DNA from 3 places in the Maridesulfovibrio frigidus DSM 17176 genome. Region 2 is predicted to be linked to each of the others. Evidence: predicted binding sites of a transcription regulator. Region 2 holds the regulator's gene; each other region holds the start of a gene.
The links. The regulator sigma-54, encoded in region 2, starts transcription at its own class of promoters, with help from an activator protein. The targets are predictions, from matches to a motif close to CTGGCACGGNNNNTGCTT.

Region 1 (6,616 bases), on a different contig from region 2:
GTAGATCATTGCTGTCTTGCCTTCGGTGCGAGTGCGGACTTCAGCAGAGATTGCTTCAACTTCAGGCATTTCTTCTGCGATAACGTCGTTTATTTTTTTGATGAGAGCTTCGTCTCCGAAGTATTCACCAATTTTGCGTAGTGACTTGGCGGTACTTTTTGCGCCGATGAAGTTTACTTTGATCCATGGAATGCCGTACTTAGTTTCAAGCATATCTGCGACGTAGTTGATGGAGCGGTGACACATTACGCAGCTGAGGTCCGCATGCTGAGCGGATGCAAACTGGTCGTATGTGGAGTTACCGGAGAAAGTGGATATGTTTGATATTCCACATTTCTTAAGGATGCGGTCGATTTCGAAACCGTCACCACCAATGTTATATTCACCGAGAAGGTTGATTTTGTAGTCGCCTTCTTTAGGTGTAGTGTTTTCACCAACGAGGTGAGTAAAAACCTGATTGTTTGCTATATGGTGACCAGCTGACTGAGAAACTCCCTTGTAACCTTCACAGGAGAATGCAAATACGTTGCAATCTTCATATTCAGCAGACATTTTTCTTGCTACAGCGTGAATGTCATCACCGATTAAACCAACCGGGCAGGTTGCGAAAATACAGATACCTTTAGGGTGGAACAGGTCGTAAGCTTCTCTGATTGCAGCTTCTAGTTTCTTTTCTCCACCGAAGATGATGTCCTGATCCTGCATATCTGTTGTAAGGCAGTATGGGATGTAATTATCGCCGTCAGGGCCTGCATCTGTCTGGTTACGTCTAGTCAGCCATGCATAAAAACTACATCCTACAGGACCGTGAACGATGTTTAGGATGTCACGGGTCGGTCCCATGATAACGCCCTTACAACCTGCATAAGTACAACCACGCATGGTGATAATGCCGGGAATGGTACGAACGTTTGCTACGATTTCAGAAGAGGCTGCTTCGCCCCCTGATGCTTCATTGATCATTATCTGCTTGGCGCGTTTTCTAGCCACCTTCGGAGGATACTTCGAGAGTATCTCTTCCTTGATATCGGTGGGATTCCACTGCACCATTTTCTTAGTTTTAGTCATTTTCCTAATCTCCTTGGTGCTTAAACGATGGAACTTTCGCCTGTTTCGGCTGTTCTTACACGGACCGCATCTCCGAGAGATGTTACAAATATTTTTCCGTCGCCGGGTTTGCCAGTTTGGTTAGCTTTGATGATGGTTTCGACAACTTCGTCGACTGCATTGTCCGGCACTACGACTGTCAAAATACGTTTAGGGTAAAGTTTCCCTTTTTCGCCGAGCATTGCTGCAGCTTCTTCATATCCGCTTTCAGCTCCTTCAAGAAGAGCTGTGTTTACGAATCCTTTTCCTCGTCCCTGAGCTTCGTGTGCGAAGAAGGCATCTACGCCTGCTTCGTCTAAAGCTGCTTTGGTGCGGTTCATCATGTTCATCCGCACTACTGCGACTATTTCCTTCATTACGCGTCTCCCTCTGTGGCTCCTTCTTTTACGCCGGAGCTGATAGTGTAGACATCGCCAACTTCTGAAACAAAGATCTTACCGTCTCCGAAAGCTCCTTTGGTTCCTGATCTTGCAGCGTCCATGATGGTGTCGATTACAAAGTCTTTGTCGACAGCCTTAACTACACTCATGAGCATAGTTTTAGGGATTTCGTCGTAAGTCACTTCGCCGATTTTGATGCCGCGCTGTTTACCGCGGCCAGCTACTGAATATTTTGTGACGGCTGGAAATCCATTGTCCATGAGGGCTGCTAGGACGTCGTCTGCTTTTTCGGGTCTTACAATTGCTCTTACCATGATCATAATCTTGTTCTCCTATTCTGGGTTGTGAGTAGAGTTATACAGAGTGGGACTTAAGCTACTTCCATCAAACCAAAGTCGAGGAGAAGCTGTTCGAGTTCTTCAATTTCAAGGGGCTTTGGAACAACAAACATTGTGTTGTCATCGATTGCTTTTGCGAGGCCGCGGTAGGCATCAGCCTGCGGAACCTGATCATTCCATTCGATGACAGTTTTACGATTGATTTCTGCGCGCTGTACGTCATTATCGCGAGGTACAAAGTAGATCATCTGTGTGCCGATTTTCTTGGCAAGTTCTTCGATCATCTCTTTTTCGTTGTCTACATTACGGGAGTTACAGATAAGACCACCAAGGCGGACGCTACCTGACTGTGCGTATTTCATGATACCTTTACAGATGTTGTTAGCTGCATACATGGCCATCATTTCACCGGAAACAACGATGTAAATTTCTTCTGCTTTACCGTCACGGATAGGCATTGCGAATCCACCACAAACAACATCACCTAGTACGTCGTAGAATGCGTAGTCGAGTGCTTCAGATTCTTCATATGCGCCGAGGTTTTCGAGCATATTAATGGAAGTGATGATACCGCGACCAGCACAACCAACTCCTGGCTCAGGACCACCGGACTCAACACACCATGTGTCGCCGTAACCGGGCTTGCGGATATCATCGAGTTCTACGTCTTCACCTTCTTCACGAAGAGTATCGAGAACTGATTTCTGAGCTAGGCCACCGAGTAGGAGGCGGGTGGAGTCTGCTTTAGGGTCACAGCCAACTACCATTACTTTTTTTCCCATGGTTGCTAAACCAGCTACTGTGTTCTGAGTAGTTGTGGACTTGCCGATTCCGCCTTTTCCGTAAATTGCTACCTTTCTCATTTTTTTCATGACTGCTCCTCCAAGGGGTTATTTTTAGGTTTAAATTTTCGTTGATGCTGACTCTCATAAGGCAATACGCGTGCCAAACTTGATTTATGATATTAAGTGTCTGAAATGTATATGTTTGTGTGTAGAAATACACTTTGTAAGGAATCTACACAAAACGTAGGAACCTACACAAATCACATACGAAAATGTATCTTCCTACAAAAGTGTGTTTTTTAAGTTGAGGCGGGAGTCTTTCAGTAAGTGTTGTTATTTAAGCATGATATAGGATGAGATGGACTTGGCATCGTACGTGCTTAGTAAGTGTATCTACTAAACTACAAGGAGCCAGCCATGTTGATAGATACAACACTAAGAGAAGGCGCACAGTTGTTCGGTGCTTACTTTAATATAGATACTCGCAAGCGCATTGTTTCAGGGCTTATGGCTCTAGGTGTGGATGAGATAGAACTTGGATGGGTTGGACAGGATGATTTGCTTGAACTCGCCGAGTATGCCCGTTCATTAAAAGGGAATGCAAAGCTCAGCGTATGGAGCCCCTGCCGTGAAGCGGACATTATTAAAGTTTCCATGCTCCCGATTGATCGTATCAATATAGGTGTTCCCGTTTCAGACCTTCATATAGAGAAGAGGCTGAGCACTGATCGTGATGGATTGCTGAAGAAGCTGACTCATACTGTAAAGGTCGCACTAGATAACGGCATCGAATATGTCTCTATCGGTCTTGAAGATCTATCAAGGGCCGATGAAGGTTTTGCACTGACAGTAGCTTTGCTCGCGAAAATTTCAGGAGCATCACGGGTTCGTCTTGCAGATTCACTTGGCCAGCTTACTCCAAAAACTACTGAACATTTGGTGCAGCTGTTCAGCAGCCAGATCAACATCGATTTTGCGGTCCATTGTCATGACGATTTCGGCATGGCGACAGGGAATGCTGTAACTGCTCTTGCTTCGGGCGCAAAATATGTAGACGTCAGTGTGCTGGGGATCGGAGAGCGGGCCGGCATTGCTGCTACTGAAGAACTAGTTGCATACCTTGCTCTCAAAAATGATAGCCATAAATATTCTACGGAAGCGTTAATGGATCTCTGCAGCTTCGTATCAAACGCAGCTGGAGTTCCTATTGCGCGCACAAAAGCCGTTGTTGGTACCGATATTTTTGCGTGTGAATCTGGTTTGCACGCCCATGCATTAAGCAAATCACCCGAATTATTCGAACCATATAATCCAGAGCGTGTGGGCAAAACCCGCAAGCTGGCAGTTGGAGGTAAGAGCGGTAGAGCTGCGGTCGTTTCGGCATTAAGCGATTGCGGTTTGGACTCGTTCATCCGGGATATTTCCGGGCGAGATCTTTCCGCCCTTACACAAGCTGTAAGGAAACTATCATGTGAACTTGAGCGTCCGCTTACCAAGGGGGAGCTGTTGAATCTGACTCAGTCAGAAAATTAAAGAGAAATGGTAATACCTGATGTAGGCGTCAGATTGTCCTAATAATTAGTCGCGGGCGGCGGCTTCTATTTTTCGAGTGTATTAAAGCTGTTTTTTGATTACAGCGACCTGTGGAACTGGGTGCAGGCAAACTTTGGAGGATCCATATGACCTTATTCAAAAGAGTTCTACTTGCCCTTTTATGGATTTGTTTAACCTCTCAAGCGGTAAGTGCTGCAAGTCTTACCGTTGGTTGCGCTGCAAATTTCACAGGAGCTATGAAACAACTTGCTGTGATGTATGAAAAGGAAACAGGTAATGAAATCCTTTGCTCTTTCGGCTCAACAGGAATGCTCTATGGACAGATTACCAACGGCGCTCCTTATGATTTATTTTTTGCGGCCGATGAAAAACGCCCGGATCTTTTATATACTTCCGGCCTAGCTGAAAAGCCGTTGTTGTATGCAACAGGAAAGGCGGTTCTCTGGTCTTCCGATAAAGGGCTGGCAGAGGCTCTTGATTGGAAGGAAGCGGTTCTTTCATCTAAGATAGAACATGTTGCTATTTCTAATCCTAAGACAGCCCCATACGGATCTGCTGCTCAGGAAGCACTGATTAAGGTCGGTCTTCTTGATAAACTTACACCCAAGCTGGTGTTCGGGAAAAGTGTCGGAGTTGCGTTTCAGTTTGCATATTCCGGTTCCGCAGAGGCCGGATTTATTGCTCTTTCGCAGGCTCTGTCGGGTAAAGGTATGGAAGGTAAATATTGGGCTATTCCCGAAGCTGGTAAGGTTAAGCAGTCCGTGGCCATTATTAAATCAGGTAAAGTTTCTGAGTCCGGCGCATTCTTGGCATGGATGAAAACTCCCTCCGTCCGCGAGGTTATAAAGGAGTATGGCTATGAGTAATATGGACTTGTCATCTTTATGGGTGACCGTAAAACTTGCCTTAGTGGTGACTCCGATACTTCTAGTTATATGTTTACCGCTTGCGCACAGTCTTGCGCGCGGAAATATGCCGGGTAAACGCTTCATTGAAGCGGCCTGTAATCTTCCTATGGTTTTACCACCAACCGTGCTCGGCTTTATATTGCTTTTTGTTCTTGGGCCGCAGTCGTTTATCGGTGGAACATGGAAATCATTGACGGGTTCAAGTCTGACTTTTTCTTTTAGCGGGCTGGTATTCGGCTCCATTCTATATAGTTTACCTTTCGGAATCCTTCCCATGCGGGCGGCCTTTGAAAAGGTTGATCCGGGAATAATAGAAGCTTCCCGAGCTTTAGGGATGAATCCGTTTCAGACATTTATATATGTCACGCTACCTAATGTTGTGGGCGGAATAACTGCCTCAGCGGCCCTTATTTTCGCACATACTGTGGGAGAGTTCGGGGTAGCTCTTATGATCGGAGGCTCTATTCCAGGCTCAACACGCGTTGTTTCCATAGCCATTTTTGAACATACAGAAACCCTCGATTATGGTGCGGCAGGTATGCTTTCGCTTACTCTTCTTGTTATCAGCTATGGAGCTTTGCTGCTCATAGGCAGGCAGAACGGTGGGCATCCTCTGTCTGTTTCACCAAATACAAATTGCAGACAGGTTTATGCTGAAAAACATTCAAAATGCTACCGCAAAAAAGGGCCGCTAAGCCTTAGCGCTTAGCTGGTTTTAAATATTTATTTAGATAGGCTTCCTACGGAATCGTCTGTGTTTTTTACTTGTTACAAGTGGAGATTGATATGAATATATGTAAAACAAAATTGGGTGATGTTCCTGTTGCTGGTCCGGTAGAAATGCACATTAACGGTGCGGTAAGTATCTGTTCACCATCTGGAGAATGCGTGCTGAAAACTCCTGTTGGTGATCTTGTTCCGCAGTATTCTACTGACGATCTTAGAAGGAAGACTGTTCAGGCACTATCCTTTTTTGATTCAGGACTTCCCAAATCTATTCCACTCGAAGATAAGACTATGGTTACAACTCCACTTGGCAATATGTCAGCAGAACTGGTTACTTTTCACCCTAGTGGCGGGATAAGTAGGATCTTTCCTCTTAATGGAAAATTGTCAGGCTATTGGGCACAGGAAGATGAAGCAAAATTGGCTGATCCTATAACAATCGATACTCCGCTCGGTCCTATTACTACTAAGATTATAGGGCTTAGTTTTTATGAAAATGAAGCTTTGCGCAGTATCACATTGTGGCCGGGTGAAACTATCCACGTTCCTACTCCTGTTGGATCTGTTGAAACTAGAGTTGGAGTGAGCTTTTCATCTGATGGAACGATGGAGTCTGTAGAGCCGGGTGTCCCTTCGCTTATTGATACATATGTAGGTAAAATTCTTGCCTACGATTCTGACGCAGTAGGGATTCACGGGGATTCTAATTCATTGGTTTTCGGGAAGGATGGAAATGTTGCCCACATTGCGACAACCCTAACCAGCGTTATCGCACTAGATAAAGATGGTAAAAAGTCAGTGTTCACCCCTGAACACCG
Region 2 (6,616 bases):
AAGGTGGCGCAACTTCCGGGGGCGAGGCTAAGATTATCGGGTATGTATACAAAGCATATTTGACGATTGTAGCTCCTGATAAAGCTAAAAAAGATAAACCCAAGAAGGCACGCGTGGCGGGCGCTTCAGACGATGTGCCTATCAAGATTACTTCTAAGAAAATGACTTTCAGTGAGAATAAGAACCGCATTACTTTTTCCGGCGACGTAAAGGTTGTCCGTCTTGAAGTTACTCTCACTTCTGATACTCTTACAGCACACCTTAGAGCTGGTGGAGATTCTCTTAAAGATACTCAGGATAAAATTAAAAAAATTGTGGCTAACGGCAGGGTTAAGGTTGTAATGAATAACCGCAAGGGTTCATGTGATACGCTTACCTATGTTGTAGCTGATTCTATCATATATATGGAAGGTAACGCGAAGCTTAAGGATGGTCCTAATCTTGTGCAGGGCGAACTTATTAAGTTCTATCTCAAAGATAACCGTTCAGAAGTTGTCGGTGGTAATAAGCCTGTAGAGGCTATTTTCTATACACCTAATAATGTCTCTCCATAGTAATTTAATGTTCAATTCTACAGGAATTATATGTCTTCGATAATAGCCACCAAGCTAGTTAAGAACTACGGGCAGAAAGAAGTTGTCCGTGGTATCAGCCTTAATGTTAAAGAAGGTGAAGTTGTTGGTCTACTTGGTCCTAACGGAGCAGGGAAGACTACCACTTTCTATATGCTTGTCGGTGTTGTGAAGCCCACTTCCGGTGATGTGTACCTCAATAAGAATCAGATTACGCGCTGGCCTTTGCATGAAAGAGCAAGACACGGCATTAGTTATCTTCCGCAGGAAAGCTCAATTTTCAAGAAACTTTCTGTTCGCAAAAATCTTGAAATAATTATCGAGCATACTGGATTATCCGGTAAACAAATCGGCAACAGAGCAGATGAGCTTCTAGATCAGCTTGGCATATTGCGCCTTGCAGACCAGACAGCGCTTTATCTTTCCGGTGGTGAACGTCGCAGGCTTGAAATTGCTCGAGCTTTGATTAATGACCCCAAATTTATTTTGCTTGATGAGCCTTTCGCGGGTATCGACCCTATTGCCGTTATTGAAATTCAGGACATAATCTCCTCCCTCAAAGATATGGGGCTCGGTATTTTGATCTCCGATCACAACGTGCGCGAAACCTTATCCATTTGTGATCGAGCCTATTTGGTATACGAAGGGCGTGTTATTCTTAATGGTGCACCTGAAAATATCGTTAAAAATACGAAAGCTCGCAGGCTGTATCTAGGGGATAGTTTTAGTCTCTGATCACTCCGTCCAGCTTAGCTTTTTCATGTTTTTTGCCTCCCTTTTTTCTCTCTTATCTTCTCCATATTTTCTCCCTATTTTTTTATAAATATACTCACGATTCATAAAATTTGGGTTTGCTGATTTACAGCAAGCCCGAACATTGGTACAGTTTTTTCATGTACATTGCATAAGATTAAAATATCCTGAAATTACGGATAAATCTGTACTATTTCTTGCATGGGTTTCTGGAGTGTGGCATACTTTAATCAAGAACAAATCCAATTAAATAATATTTTTTTTAAAGATTTGTTGAGCGAACGTTATTCAGCGGTTTAAAAAGTTTAAAAGATACTTTTAATTGTATCATAGGGTGGCACAGAATTATGGGACTGGAACTTAGACAACAACTCAAGCTTTCGCAGCAACTGGTGATGACACCTCAGTTGCAGCAGGCTATTAAGTTGTTGCAGCTTTCCAGATTGGAGCTGCTCGATACTGTTCAGCAGGAGCTTCTTGAAAATCCGATACTGGAAGAAGCCGAAGCTGTTGAACGCACAGACAGTGCGGATGCTGAATCCGGCACTGCCACTGCTGAAGAAGCAGAAATTTCACGTGATGCTGACTGGGAGAATTATCTCGGTGAGTTTTCGAGTACTTCCAAGCAGGCAGGCACTCGCGAGTCTGAATCTCAGGAAGAGGGGATGTCTTTTGAGGCTAGACTAACAAAGCAGACTTCTCTCGAGGGACACCTCGCATGGCAGATGTGTCTTTCTGATTTTACTGAGAAGGAAGTGGTCATTGGTGAGTGTATCTTAGGTAATCTCAGTGCAGGCGGATATTTGCGGATAGGGTTGGATGAAATTTGCGAAACCTGTTACGCTCAAATCGAAGATGTCGAAAATGTTCTTTCTCGAATACAAAGATTTGATCCTCTCGGAGTGGCAGCTCGTACTCCTCAGGAATGTTTACTGATTCAGCTTGAGGTTTTGAAGCTTGATGATGATCCTATACTGGTTTCTCTTGTCAAAGATCATTTGGAAGATCTGGAGAAGAAAAGGTATAAGCCTCTCGCAAGAAAGTTTAAGCTCAGTATGGAGGACCTGAAGAGTTATCTTGATCTGATGCAGACTCTTGATCCTCTACCAGGGGCAAGCTTTTCAGGGGGAGATTCTTTCTATGTCAGTCCGGATGCATATGTGTATGAATATGATGGAGACTTTGTTATAGTCTTAAACGAGGACGGTCTTCCAAAGTTGCAGATGAATTCTTTTTATGTAGAGACTCTGGCGTCAACCAAGGGTGAAGATAAAGAGTATTTTCAGGATAAGATGAGATCTGCACAGTGGCTTATGAAGAGTCTTTATCAGAGGCAGCGTACACTTTATAAGGTTTTGGATTCCATTGTAAGGTTTCAGCGGGGGTTCTTTCAAAGTGGTGTCACCAAGCTTAAACCGCTTATTCTCAAAGAGGTGGCAGAAGATATTGAAATGCATGAATCAACAGTTAGTCGAATAACTACCAGTAAGTATGTTTCGACTCCACATGGGATTTATGAACTTAAATTTTTCTTTAATAGTGCACTCGGACTTGATGATGGTTCTCAGGTCGGGTCCGAATCGGTTAAGGCTCTGATCAAACAGTTGATCGGCGATGAAAACAGTAAAAAACCTCTGAGTGATGAAAAAATTGCCGAGACGCTCAAGGACAAACTTGAGGTCAACATCGCCAGAAGGACTGTAGCTAAGTACCGGACTGCAATGGGAATTCTGTCCTCATCGAAGAGGAAAAAAGTATTCTAGCAGTTCAGTAGAGAGCATATTCACCCTTTATTCAAGGAGTTCCGTATGAATGTTGCATTTACCTTTAAGAACTTTGACGCTTCTGACCACTTGAAGGAATACGCTAACGCTAAGTTTGGTAAGCTTGATAAGTTTATAACAAACCCGGACAATACTGATATTCAGGTAAATTTGTCAGTAGATAAGTTTCGGCACGTTGCGGAAGTGGTCTTAAGCACTGATAACATTCATATCTCGGCCTACGAAGCCTCTGAAGATATGTACTCTACCGTGGATTTGGTTCTTGATAAGCTTGAAGTGCAGCTTAGACGCATGCGCGAAAAGATGAGAAGTCACAGGCGTAGGGACACAGCTCCTGCTCGTATGGACGTTCTTAGTTACCCTGAGCCAGAAGAAGAGAATAACGAACCTACTATTGTTGAGACTGATCACTTTGTGCCAAAGCCTATGTCTGTAGACGAAGCCGCAATGCAGCTTCAGACTCTTACTAGTGAGTTCCTCGTCTTTAGAAATGCTGATACCGAAGCTATAAATGTTATTTACCGTCGCAATAATGGCGATTTTGGATTGATTGATCCAGGATACTAACTGATGATAATAAATGATAATTTGGATAAGGGACTTGTTGTTTATGAACTCGCTAGCTCTGATAAGAGCGGAGTTCTGAGAGAAATGGTTTCAACTCTTAAAGCCAAAGGGCTTGAGGTTGATGTCGAAGAAGCTCTCCAGGTCCTCATGAGTCGCGAAAAACTCGGAACTACCGGTATAGGGGATGGCATTGCCATCCCCCACGGTAAATTAGAGTGTTTAGATGAGATAGTTGTGGTTGTTGGTAGAAGTGGTCGTGGAATTGACTACGAAGCCCTCGATATGCTGCCTTGTCACATATTCTTTATGGTTCTGGCCCCCGAGCAAGGGACAGGAACTCATTTAAAAGTTCTTGCTCAGATATCCCGACAACTAAAAGATGAAGCATTCAGAGATGCATTCAAGGGCGCGAAGGACCAGCAAGAATTGCTTGGTCTGCTCAATCTTACTTAATGAGGCCGTAGTGGAGGGGGATTAGGTGGATAGAGATGGCGCATTTCCCGTTATAGTTGTCAGTGGTTTATCTGGTGCAGGTAAATCTACTGTTTTAAAAGTTTTCGAAGATTTACGTTTTTTCTGCGTTGACGGGCTTCCGGCAAGTATGTTGCCTAGGCTCGTTCAGCTTTTTACAGGAAAGGATGACGATTATCGAGGACTTGTACTTGGTATGGATTTACGGCAACAAGATTTCGTTGGTGAATGGCAGTCCACCTGTATGGAACTAGGTTCAGGCGGAGTTTGTCCGAGTCTCATTTTTCTTGAAGCAAGATTGCCGGAATTAGTCAGGCGTTACGCCACCACTCGCAGGCCTCATCCTCTCGAATCAAGAGAACTTGGTCTTGAGCAGGCTCTTGAAGAGGAGAAGGCACTTCTTGAACCTCTTCGCAAAGCTTCCGACTTAGTAATTGACACTACCACTTACTCGATTCATGATCTCAGACGCCGCATTCAGGAAAAGTGGTCTGAGCTTACTGAAGGTGCTTCCGGTCTTAGAGTTAATGTTATTTCTTTTGGGTTTAAACACGATGTTCCGACGGAAGCGGACATGGTTATGGACTTAAGATTCTTACCTAATCCTTACTTTGAAAAGGAACTCAGACCCTTGTCTGGCAAAGATAAAGCCATTTCTGATTACGTGTTAGGGTCAAAGACAGGATCTATTTTTATTGAGAAATATTTAGATTTCCTTCAGTATATTCTTCCTCTATACGCAGAAGAGGGAAGATATCGACTGACAATAGCTGTCGGCTGCACTGGCGGTCGTCATAGGTCGGTTGCAGTGGCCGAACGCATATTTGCCACACTCAAGAATAGTGGGTACTCTGCAAATCTTGAACATAAGCATATAAATTTAGAATAAGGCCGTACTTTAGTTGCGGACGTTAATATTAGGAATATCAATGGACACGGAAGCAAATAAAGTCGGAATAGTGATTTTAACTCATGGAAACTTCGGCAAGGCACTAATCGAGGCCGCCGAGTTGATTGTTGGTCCTCAGGATAACGTGTTGCCTCTTAGCGTCGATGGTACCAAAGAGATAGATGTTGCTGTTAAAGAGCTCAAAAAAAATATTTCCAAAGTTAATACCGGTGCCGGTATTTTAATTCTTACAGATATGTTCGGTGGTACGCCTACCAATTTAAGTCTTTCACTTCTTAAAAGTGATGATATGGAAGTTATCACCGGCGTGAGTCTGCCAATGCTCTTAAAGGCTCTCCAGAAACGCACTGAATCTCTGCAGATAATGGCCGAAGAAATAAGCAGAGCAGGCGTTAAGGGTATTGTTGTTGCTGGTGAAATGCTTCGAAAACGAACTTCAAAGGGTTAAGCATGGTTTGGGTCAGAATAGATAATAGACTTGTGCATGGGCAGATCATTGAAACATGGCTGCCGTATACTCATGCTAAGCATATCGTTGTTGCTAATGATGCTGTGGCTGGTGATGCTTTACAGCAACAAATAATGTCACTTGCAATTCCTCATTCTATTACGTGTTCGTTTTCAACAGTTGAAGACCTGTCAGAGACGGTCATGTCGCTCGGTGGCTGCTCCAGTGCTGGAAACACGATTATTCTTTTTTCTTCATGCGAAGATGTTCGCAAAGCCTTTGAGGCTGGATTTAAATTTAGCTCAGTCAATATAGGCAACATTCATTATGGCCCTGGTAAAAAACAAATTTCTCCAAGTGTCGCCCTAAGTTCTGATGACGAATCTTGTTTACATTATTTCAAAGGTAAAGGGATAGAATTAGACTTTAGATGCGTACCAAATGATCCCGTGCAAGTGAGGTTCTCATGAACCTATTGCAAGCTTTCGCTCTACCTTTCCCCGTATGGACTGCGGTGATCGGTTTTTTTTTGCAGTTTTTTGTCTGTTCAGATTTTCAATAAATATCGGACTTCTTGAAAGGCCGCTTGTTGTTGGTTTTATCTGGGGTGTTTTTACTGGAGACTATGCAACAAGTTTAAAGATTGCTGTTTTTTTTGAATTATTCTGGCTGGATAACATACCTGCCGGAACATATATTCCCCCTCATATTCTAGCTTCAACTGTCGCAGCTCTAGCGTTGACCACTTCATTTGGTTTTACCGAGGCTCCGCAGATTATGGTTATTTTGCTGGCCTGTCTTCCTTTGGCTAAGCTCGGAGCATGGCTCGAGTACGGCCTGAGGCAGTGGCATAACCGTGGTTATAACGATTTATTGAACTGGGCGAGGAAGGGAGAAGTGGGTGATAATCTGCCTCAGAAGCTAGTTGCGCGATCTATTTTAAGAACATTGACAACATCGTGGCTTTTTTTCTGGACAAGTACGGTCATCCTTCATTATGTACTTCGTATATTTTTTCACAAATGGGGTGGCGTTGTCACTTCTGTGGAGATGCAATGGTCTTATTTATGGATCGCCGCCAGTCTTGGTGGGCTTTTAGCTCTGAGACTGC
Region 3 (6,616 bases), on a different contig from region 2:
TGCGGGTCCAGCCCTGGGCCGGCAGAAACAATAACACCAACATCTTCGAACCGTCCTTCAACAATCGCGTTTGTAGAAAGAGTTGTGCTTAGATTGAGCTGTTTGATGCGAGATGGGTCAGCCGTTTTAACTATTTCGCTAAGTGCGCTTTTGATGGAGGAAAGCAGATCTTCATGGTTGGTCGCAACCTTGACTTGAGCTTCAATTCCTTTTGGGCCTAAGGCCACCGCGTCAGTATGAGTTCCGCCTACATCGATTCCAAGAAGGAGCATCAGATAAATCCTTGAAGTGGAAATTCTCCCATGAATAAGTATGGGAAGTTCAAAATATCAGCCATATCTAAAAATATTTAAACTGAGCTAACCGGAGGTCACTTACTGGAAGGGTAATAGCCGGATTCGCGGAGTTTAAATCCTCCGTATAATTAACACTTCAAAAGCTCTGCCGTCCAGATGTTTTACTGTAAACGGTATGAAGCTTCACGTAAGCGGTACACAGTTTTTAATAAGCAGGCTGAGAATATTTTAAAGGAACCTTTTTGTCGAAATATAGGGCTTTTAAGTTCCTAATTTACCTGCTTGTTTATCCCCAATTTTTTCATTCTTGAGTCGAATGTTGATCTGTTTATTCCTGCGGCGCGGGCTGCCTGACTTACATTCCATTTATATTTTTCGAGAAGTTTCATGACGTATGACGCTTCCATCTCTTTCCATGTAAAAGTGGTGAGATCCTCCGGCAGTATATTTTCTGATTTTATTCTGCTCGCTCCTGTTTTTTCAGAAAGCGGTATATTGTTTTGTGCTTTTGCTATGGGAAAGCCAATGTGTCTTGGTAGGTCTGAAAGTAAAATGGTATCGCCTGGAACAAGTGCTTGAAACTGTTTGACTGAGTTTTCCAGTTCACGGATATTTCCCGGCCATTTGTGGGTTTTCATGGCAATCATTGCTTTAGGATCGAGCTTTTTGGGTAGCATATGACTGTAAGAAGCTTCTCTTGCTAAAAAATATTCTGTGAGAAGAGGAATGTCTTCTTTGCGTTCATCTAAGCACGGGAGCTTCAGTGGAAGGACGTTTAACCTGTAATATAAGTCTTCTCTGAAACGCCCTGAGCGCACGTCTTCTTCCAGTTTGCGGTTGGTTGCTGAAATGATGCGAATATTGATTTTTTTAGTTTCAGTTCCGCCAAGTGGTTTAATTTCACTTTCCTGCAGAACTCGCAGAACTTTTGCTTGAAGGTTTATGTCCATGTCCCCAATTTCATCTAGAAAGACAGTACCTCCGTCAGCGGCTTCAAATAATCCTAACTTATTTGTGTTTGCTCCCGTGAAAGCACCTTTTACATAGCCGAAAAGCTCACTTTCAAGAAGATTTTCAGGAATAGCACTGCAGTTCTGGGTTAAAAAAGGCTTATTGGCACGAGAGCTTTGGGCGTGAATTTCTTCCGCAAAAAGTTCCTTACCCGTGCCTGATTCTCCATAGACAAGGACTGGGTAGTTTGTGGCTGCATAGTTGCTGACGAGTTTAAGAGCTTTGTTAATAGATGCACTTTTGCCGACAATTGAGGTTTTGCCGCGAATACTGCTGAGAGTCCGACTGAGCTGTGCATATTTACGCTGTTGCTTTTGGAATTCCAATGAATTGCGAAGGGCAAGAGAGCTTATATCAACCATTTCCTGTAGCATCTTCAGATAATCTGGCGCTAAATTTAAGTTGTCTCCTGCGGAGCTTGTGTCAATTACTTGAACTGCTCCGTAAACTTCTTTTCCTTTCAGCAAAAGGGGGAAGCATAATATGTGCTTACTTTTAACTTTAAATTTGTCTTCAAATTGACTGTTGTGCCTGGCATCAGCCCCTGCTTTGGCTGTGGTCATTTTGCCGTTTTTAATAACCCAGCCAACAATTGATTTCTTGTTAGGCGAGAGCTTAACTCCCTTAAGTTCTTCGCTTTGGTGGCCCATCGCTTCGACGCACTCGTACATGTTGTTTTTTTCAATCCAAAGAGATCCACGCTCAACGTTCTGAAGTTTGAGAAGGAGTGCGAGAATGGTTCTCTGTAGTTTTTTAGGGTCAAGTTCTTGCGATAGAGCTTTATAGTCGTCGATTGATAGTGTCATAATTATCTGCTTTTGAGCTGGGTTATCATTTTTTTATTTGGTCATATTTATGATATATCGTGAAAATGATGAGTGGTCAACGTGTGGATGTCGGAATTATAATATGTCTAAAGTAGCTGGATGGGCTTAATGTCGCTGTCTGTCAGTGGTTTTAAGTGATTGCGCCGTTTTGGCACGAATGGTGCTTTGTTAGGATTAGCTTGTTTGTCAAGTATGGACCGGGGGACCCACTCCACCTCCCCGACCCCTTCGGGTTTCCCGGTTCACAATTCCTCAAATAAATCTGGTTAGTATATTTTATAATATTAAGATGGAGAGAGTCTTATGGTTAGTATTAATGGTCTTATAGCTTTTCATAAGCAGGAGATGGTAGAACTTCGTGGTCAATCTCGGCAGGCAAGGCTGGGCAGAACAATGCAGAATCGTGCATTGAATAAAAAATTTAAAGAATTGCGCTCAAAGATTGCTGCTGAAATGCCTACTCCCGCAAAAGGTTTTTTCCTTTTTCGTGCTCCTGTTGCTTTTGCCATCACTGTACTTGGGGTGCTCAGCTTTTAGTTGTTCTTTAAGTTCAGTTGATCGACCATCCCTTTGGTCGGGTTATTTAAAGAGGCTCGAGGTTATTTTTTTTAGACTAGCAAGTTGATTCTCACAGGATGTAAGTCTTATACTTGCTAATTTTTCCATAGTTTCGAGTCTTTTTAGGTAACTTTCAAAGTAGTAATCATTTCGCAGTTCAATCCTTTTTTATATCCCCTTTTCCATACCTCATTCTGAATTCCTTCTTTCGCATCTTAACGTGAGTTTTGGCGGAAGGTTTCTGCTGTTTTTCTCAGATTTTCCGCCCAGTTGCCATCCAGAGGGTCCGCGATAAGTACTTTTGCATTCACTGACGATGCAATTGTCTGTGCACTCTTTCGTGAAAATTGAGGCTGAATAAATATTGCCGATACCGACTCTTCTCTTGCAAAATCAATAATTTTTCTCATCTGCTTCGGGCTAGGTTCTTTACCTTCCAATTCAATGGGGATCTGGTTCAATCCATAGGCTCTTGCGAAATATCCCCATGACGGGTGGTAGGTCATAAAGCTTATGTGCTTTTTGCTTGTCTTGAAAATTCCAATCAATTCTTTGTCCAGCCTGTCTATTTCTTCTGCAAAACTATAGTAATTGGCTCTGTAGGTGTCGCCGTTCTTGGGATCGGCATCTATAAGAGAGTCTCTTATCTGCATGCTTATAACTCTGACGAGAGGTGGAGACAGCCATACGTGCGGATCGGCAAGGAAATTGTCGTTACGTTCTTTTGTGTGCTCAACTTCGTCTTCGTGGTGCTTATCGGTGTCGTGCAGGTGTGTTTGCATGGGATGTCTGACCACTGAATCGGCAAGGTTTATTACATTTAATTTCGGATTTGCCGCTTCGAATCTTGGCAACCATGCCTGCTCAAACGGAACTCCTATGGCAAAATAAATCTCTGCTTTGCTCAGCTTCGCCATTTGCCTCGGCTGTGGTTCGTATATGGCAGGGCTGCTTCCTGGTTTTACCATTACATTTACTTCGACCAGATCTCCCCCAATTTTCTTTATAAAATATGCTTGTGGAATAATTGATACGGTGACCTGTAGCGGTGCGGCTTGCGATATTGATGCGCAAAGCAGGATTGTTGTCATTAATAGAAATTGTAGTTTGCGTACGTTCATTTTTGAGCTCCATTCGAATGAGATTAGATTTCAATTAGGTTTATAGTTGGAGATCTTTGTCCGCATTGTCAATGTTTTAAGTTTTATGGGGTGCTTTTCTCGGTGTGCTGGATTTATCTTTTTTGAAGAGAAGCTATATATAATGATACAAATGGGAATTGTTGGGTATTGCTAAAATTGTAAAACATACCCTCTTCGTGTGGTTTTGTTTCGTGCATAATTGGCAAATTCCACAGCTTCAGTGGTGGCAAGGGGTTTCCGCGCAATAGGACTCTTTAACTTCTGAGTTTGGGAGCTGTTAAAATATGTATGTCTTGTGGGTAAGCTCATTTTTATAGCTTTGGTTTGCATCTAGTGTATTGCGGATCGCGAAATAATTGCACTTCTTTATTACTTTAAAATGTTTATATTCATTTTTGTAGCTAGTTTGTATGTGATTCTAGTGCCAAATATGTATAATTGTCGTTTTTCTTCCTGCAAATTTGTAGCAATCTACAAATTATGGCACGAAGTGTGCTTGATAGTATATGAAAGTACGCATTTGAGGGGCAGTTTTTGCAAAATTGCAAAAAAAAGAGTGTTCTGGCTAGGTCGGAAGACACAAATGTAAAAAATAGTAAAAGTCTTGATGAATGGGAGAATTTAAAATGAATGCAGCGGATACCTCGTTTATACTTATTTGTGCAGCCCTAGTTATGTTTATGACTCCGGGTCTTGCACTTTTTTATGCTGGCATGGCGCGTAGTAAAAACGTGCTCGGAACTATCATGCAGAGTTTTGTTATGCTCGGTCTTGTTTCAATCATTTGGGCAGTAATTGGTTATACGCTGGCCTTTGGAGATGATATTGGCGGCATTATCGGTGGAATGAACTTTTTTGCTCTTGATGGTGTCGGCATGGATACACTTAACAGTCCTGCTGACAATCTTCCGCACCTACTCTTTATGGTGTTCCAGGGTATGTTTGCTGTAATCACTCCCGCTCTTATCACTGGAGCTTTTGCTGAACGCATGAAATTTAAATCACTATTAATATTCTCAAGTTTGTGGATAATTGTTGTTTACGCACCAATGTGTCACTGGGTTTGGGGCGGCGGCTGGATGGGTGAAAGAGGCGCGCTTGACTTTGCTGGTGGCGCGGTTGTTCACATGAGTTCCGGAGCAGCAGCTCTTGCCGCTTGTCTGGTAATCGGAAAACGCAAAGGATACGGCAAACAGTCTTTTATTCCTCATAACCTGCCTATGACTCTTCTCGGAGCTGGCATACTGTGGTTCGGATGGTTCGGTTTCAACGCAGGTAGCGCTCTTGCTGCTAACGGTGTTGCCGTAAATGCATTCGTAACAACTCACCTTGCAGCAGCAGCTGGACTTCTCGGATGGCTTCTTGTTGAAGGTCTTCACGGTGGTAAGCCAACAACTCTTGGTGCAGCATCCGGTGCTGTCGCTGGTCTGGTTGCTATTACTCCTGCGGCTGGTTTTGTAACACCTATGGCTGCTATCCTTATTGGTTTCGGTGGTGGGATCATTTGTTACGGCGGGATCTTGCTCAAAGCTAAATTTAAATATGATGACTCACTTGATGTCGTAGGCATTCACGGTCTCGGTGGAACATGGGGCGCACTTGCTACAGGTCTTTTTGCAAGTGTCGGCGCTGAAGGTCTTTTCTACGGAAATCCTGAACAGCTTTGGATTCAGCTTGAGTCAGTAATTTGCACATGGGGCTACTGTTTTGTTGTCAGTTGGGTACTTCTTAAAGTAATCGATGCTACGTGTGGATTACGTGTGACAGAAGAAGAAGAAGTTGTAGGTCTTGACGTTGCAGAACATAGTGAAGCTGGTTACCAGCTCTAAAAGTTATTTAAGAGGATAATATAATGAAGAAAATAGAAGTTATCGTAAGACCTTTCAAGATTGATGATGTAAAGGAAGCTATCGCTGATTTGGGTTTGAAAGGAATGACAGTTACCGAGGTAAAAGGTTTCGGGCGTCAGGGCGGTCATAAAGAAGTATACCGCGGCGCAGAATATCAGGTTGATTTTATCGCCAAGACTAAAATCGAAATAGTTGTTGAAGCAGAACGAGTACCTGAAGTTCTTGAAGCTGTTCGTAATTCGGCACTGACCGGTAAAGTCGGTGATGGAAAGATATTCGTAACGCCTGTTGAAGAAGTTGTCCGTATACGTACGGGTGAAACGGGAACTGAAGCAATCTAATGACATCTTTGTCCGGACCGCTCACTTCGGTTGAATCCCTTCATGCAGGGCGTGAAATTCTCCTTGCGGCATGCTCTAAGAGCATGCCGCAAGACTTTTCCCAGCGCATGTCTCTTCTTGTAGATGAATATTTTAGAGCAAGGCTGGAGGAGGCTATAGGTGAAGGACTCCTGCCGGGCTTTGCGGGTATTTCCGTCGTTGCCGTCGGGGGGTATGGGCGAGGAAAGCTCTCTCCTTTTTCTGATTTGGACGTATTGCTACTGATTGATTCTCCTAAAAAACTTAACTTGGAAGATTTGGCGGCTTTTCTTTTTCATCCGTTGTGGGATTTGAAATTTGAAGTTGGCCATGGCGTCCGCAGTGTTCAACAGAATATTAAACTTGCGAAAGACGATTTCAAAGTGCTTGGTTCATTGCTTGATCTACGTTTTGTAGCGGGTAGTGAAATTCCTTTCGAGACTCTTGCCGTCAAATTTAAAGAGAAGGTTATTCCTGCTGCAGGCGATTCATTTTGCAAAACAATATGGGATAACCGCAGCGCTATCGGAGTCGGTATGGACTCTGTTGTTCTTGAGCCTGATCTTAAGAATG

Region 1: a site for sigma-54 is predicted at 2,975-2,992, ahead of BR06_RS0110835 (LeuA family protein). Genes of this name have one in related genera too.
Region 3: a site for sigma-54 is predicted at 4,315-4,332, ahead of BR06_RS0115520 (ammonium transporter). Genes of this name have one in related genera too.

What each region holds. Positions count from the first base shown of each region.
Region 1 covers NZ_JONL01000005.1:25,243-31,858, reverse strand. The annotation lists gene nifD (nitrogenase molybdenum-iron protein alpha chain) at 1-1,068, opposite strand, end outside; gene BR06_RS0110850 (P-II family nitrogen regulator) at 1,089-1,463, opposite strand; gene BR06_RS0110845 (P-II family nitrogen regulator) at 1,463-1,810, opposite strand; gene nifH (nitrogenase iron protein) at 1,858-2,688, opposite strand; gene BR06_RS0110835 (LeuA family protein) at 3,028-4,143, shown strand; gene modA (molybdate ABC transporter substrate-binding protein) at 4,290-5,030, shown strand; gene modB (molybdate ABC transporter permease subunit) at 5,023-5,781, shown strand; gene BR06_RS0110820 (hypothetical protein) at 5,859-6,616, shown strand, end outside.
Region 2 covers NZ_JONL01000001.1:4,324-10,939, reverse strand. The annotation lists gene BR06_RS0100075 (LptA/OstA family protein) at 1-554, shown strand, start outside; gene lptB (LPS export ABC transporter ATP-binding protein) at 585-1,307, shown strand; gene rpoN (RNA polymerase factor sigma-54) at 1,673-3,088, shown strand; gene hpf (ribosome hibernation-promoting factor, HPF/YfiA family) at 3,134-3,676, shown strand; gene BR06_RS0100050 (PTS sugar transporter subunit IIA) at 3,680-4,129, shown strand; gene rapZ (RNase adapter RapZ) at 4,155-5,036, shown strand; gene BR06_RS0100040 (PTS sugar transporter subunit IIA) at 5,077-5,505, shown strand; gene BR06_RS0100035 (PTS sugar transporter subunit IIB) at 5,508-5,975, shown strand; gene BR06_RS0100030 (PTS sugar transporter subunit IIC) at 6,010-6,616, shown strand, end outside.
Region 3 covers NZ_JONL01000008.1:134,404-141,019, forward strand. The annotation lists gene BR06_RS0115500 (hydantoinase/oxoprolinase family protein) at 1-272, opposite strand, end outside; gene BR06_RS0115505 (sigma-54-dependent Fis family transcriptional regulator) at 566-2,113, opposite strand; gene BR06_RS0115510 (hypothetical protein) at 2,438-2,671, shown strand; gene BR06_RS0115515 (metal ABC transporter solute-binding protein, Zn/Mn family) at 2,908-3,813, opposite strand; gene BR06_RS0115520 (ammonium transporter) at 4,461-5,663, shown strand; gene BR06_RS0115525 (P-II family nitrogen regulator) at 5,687-6,025, shown strand; gene BR06_RS0115530 ([protein-PII] uridylyltransferase family protein) at 6,025-6,616, shown strand, end outside.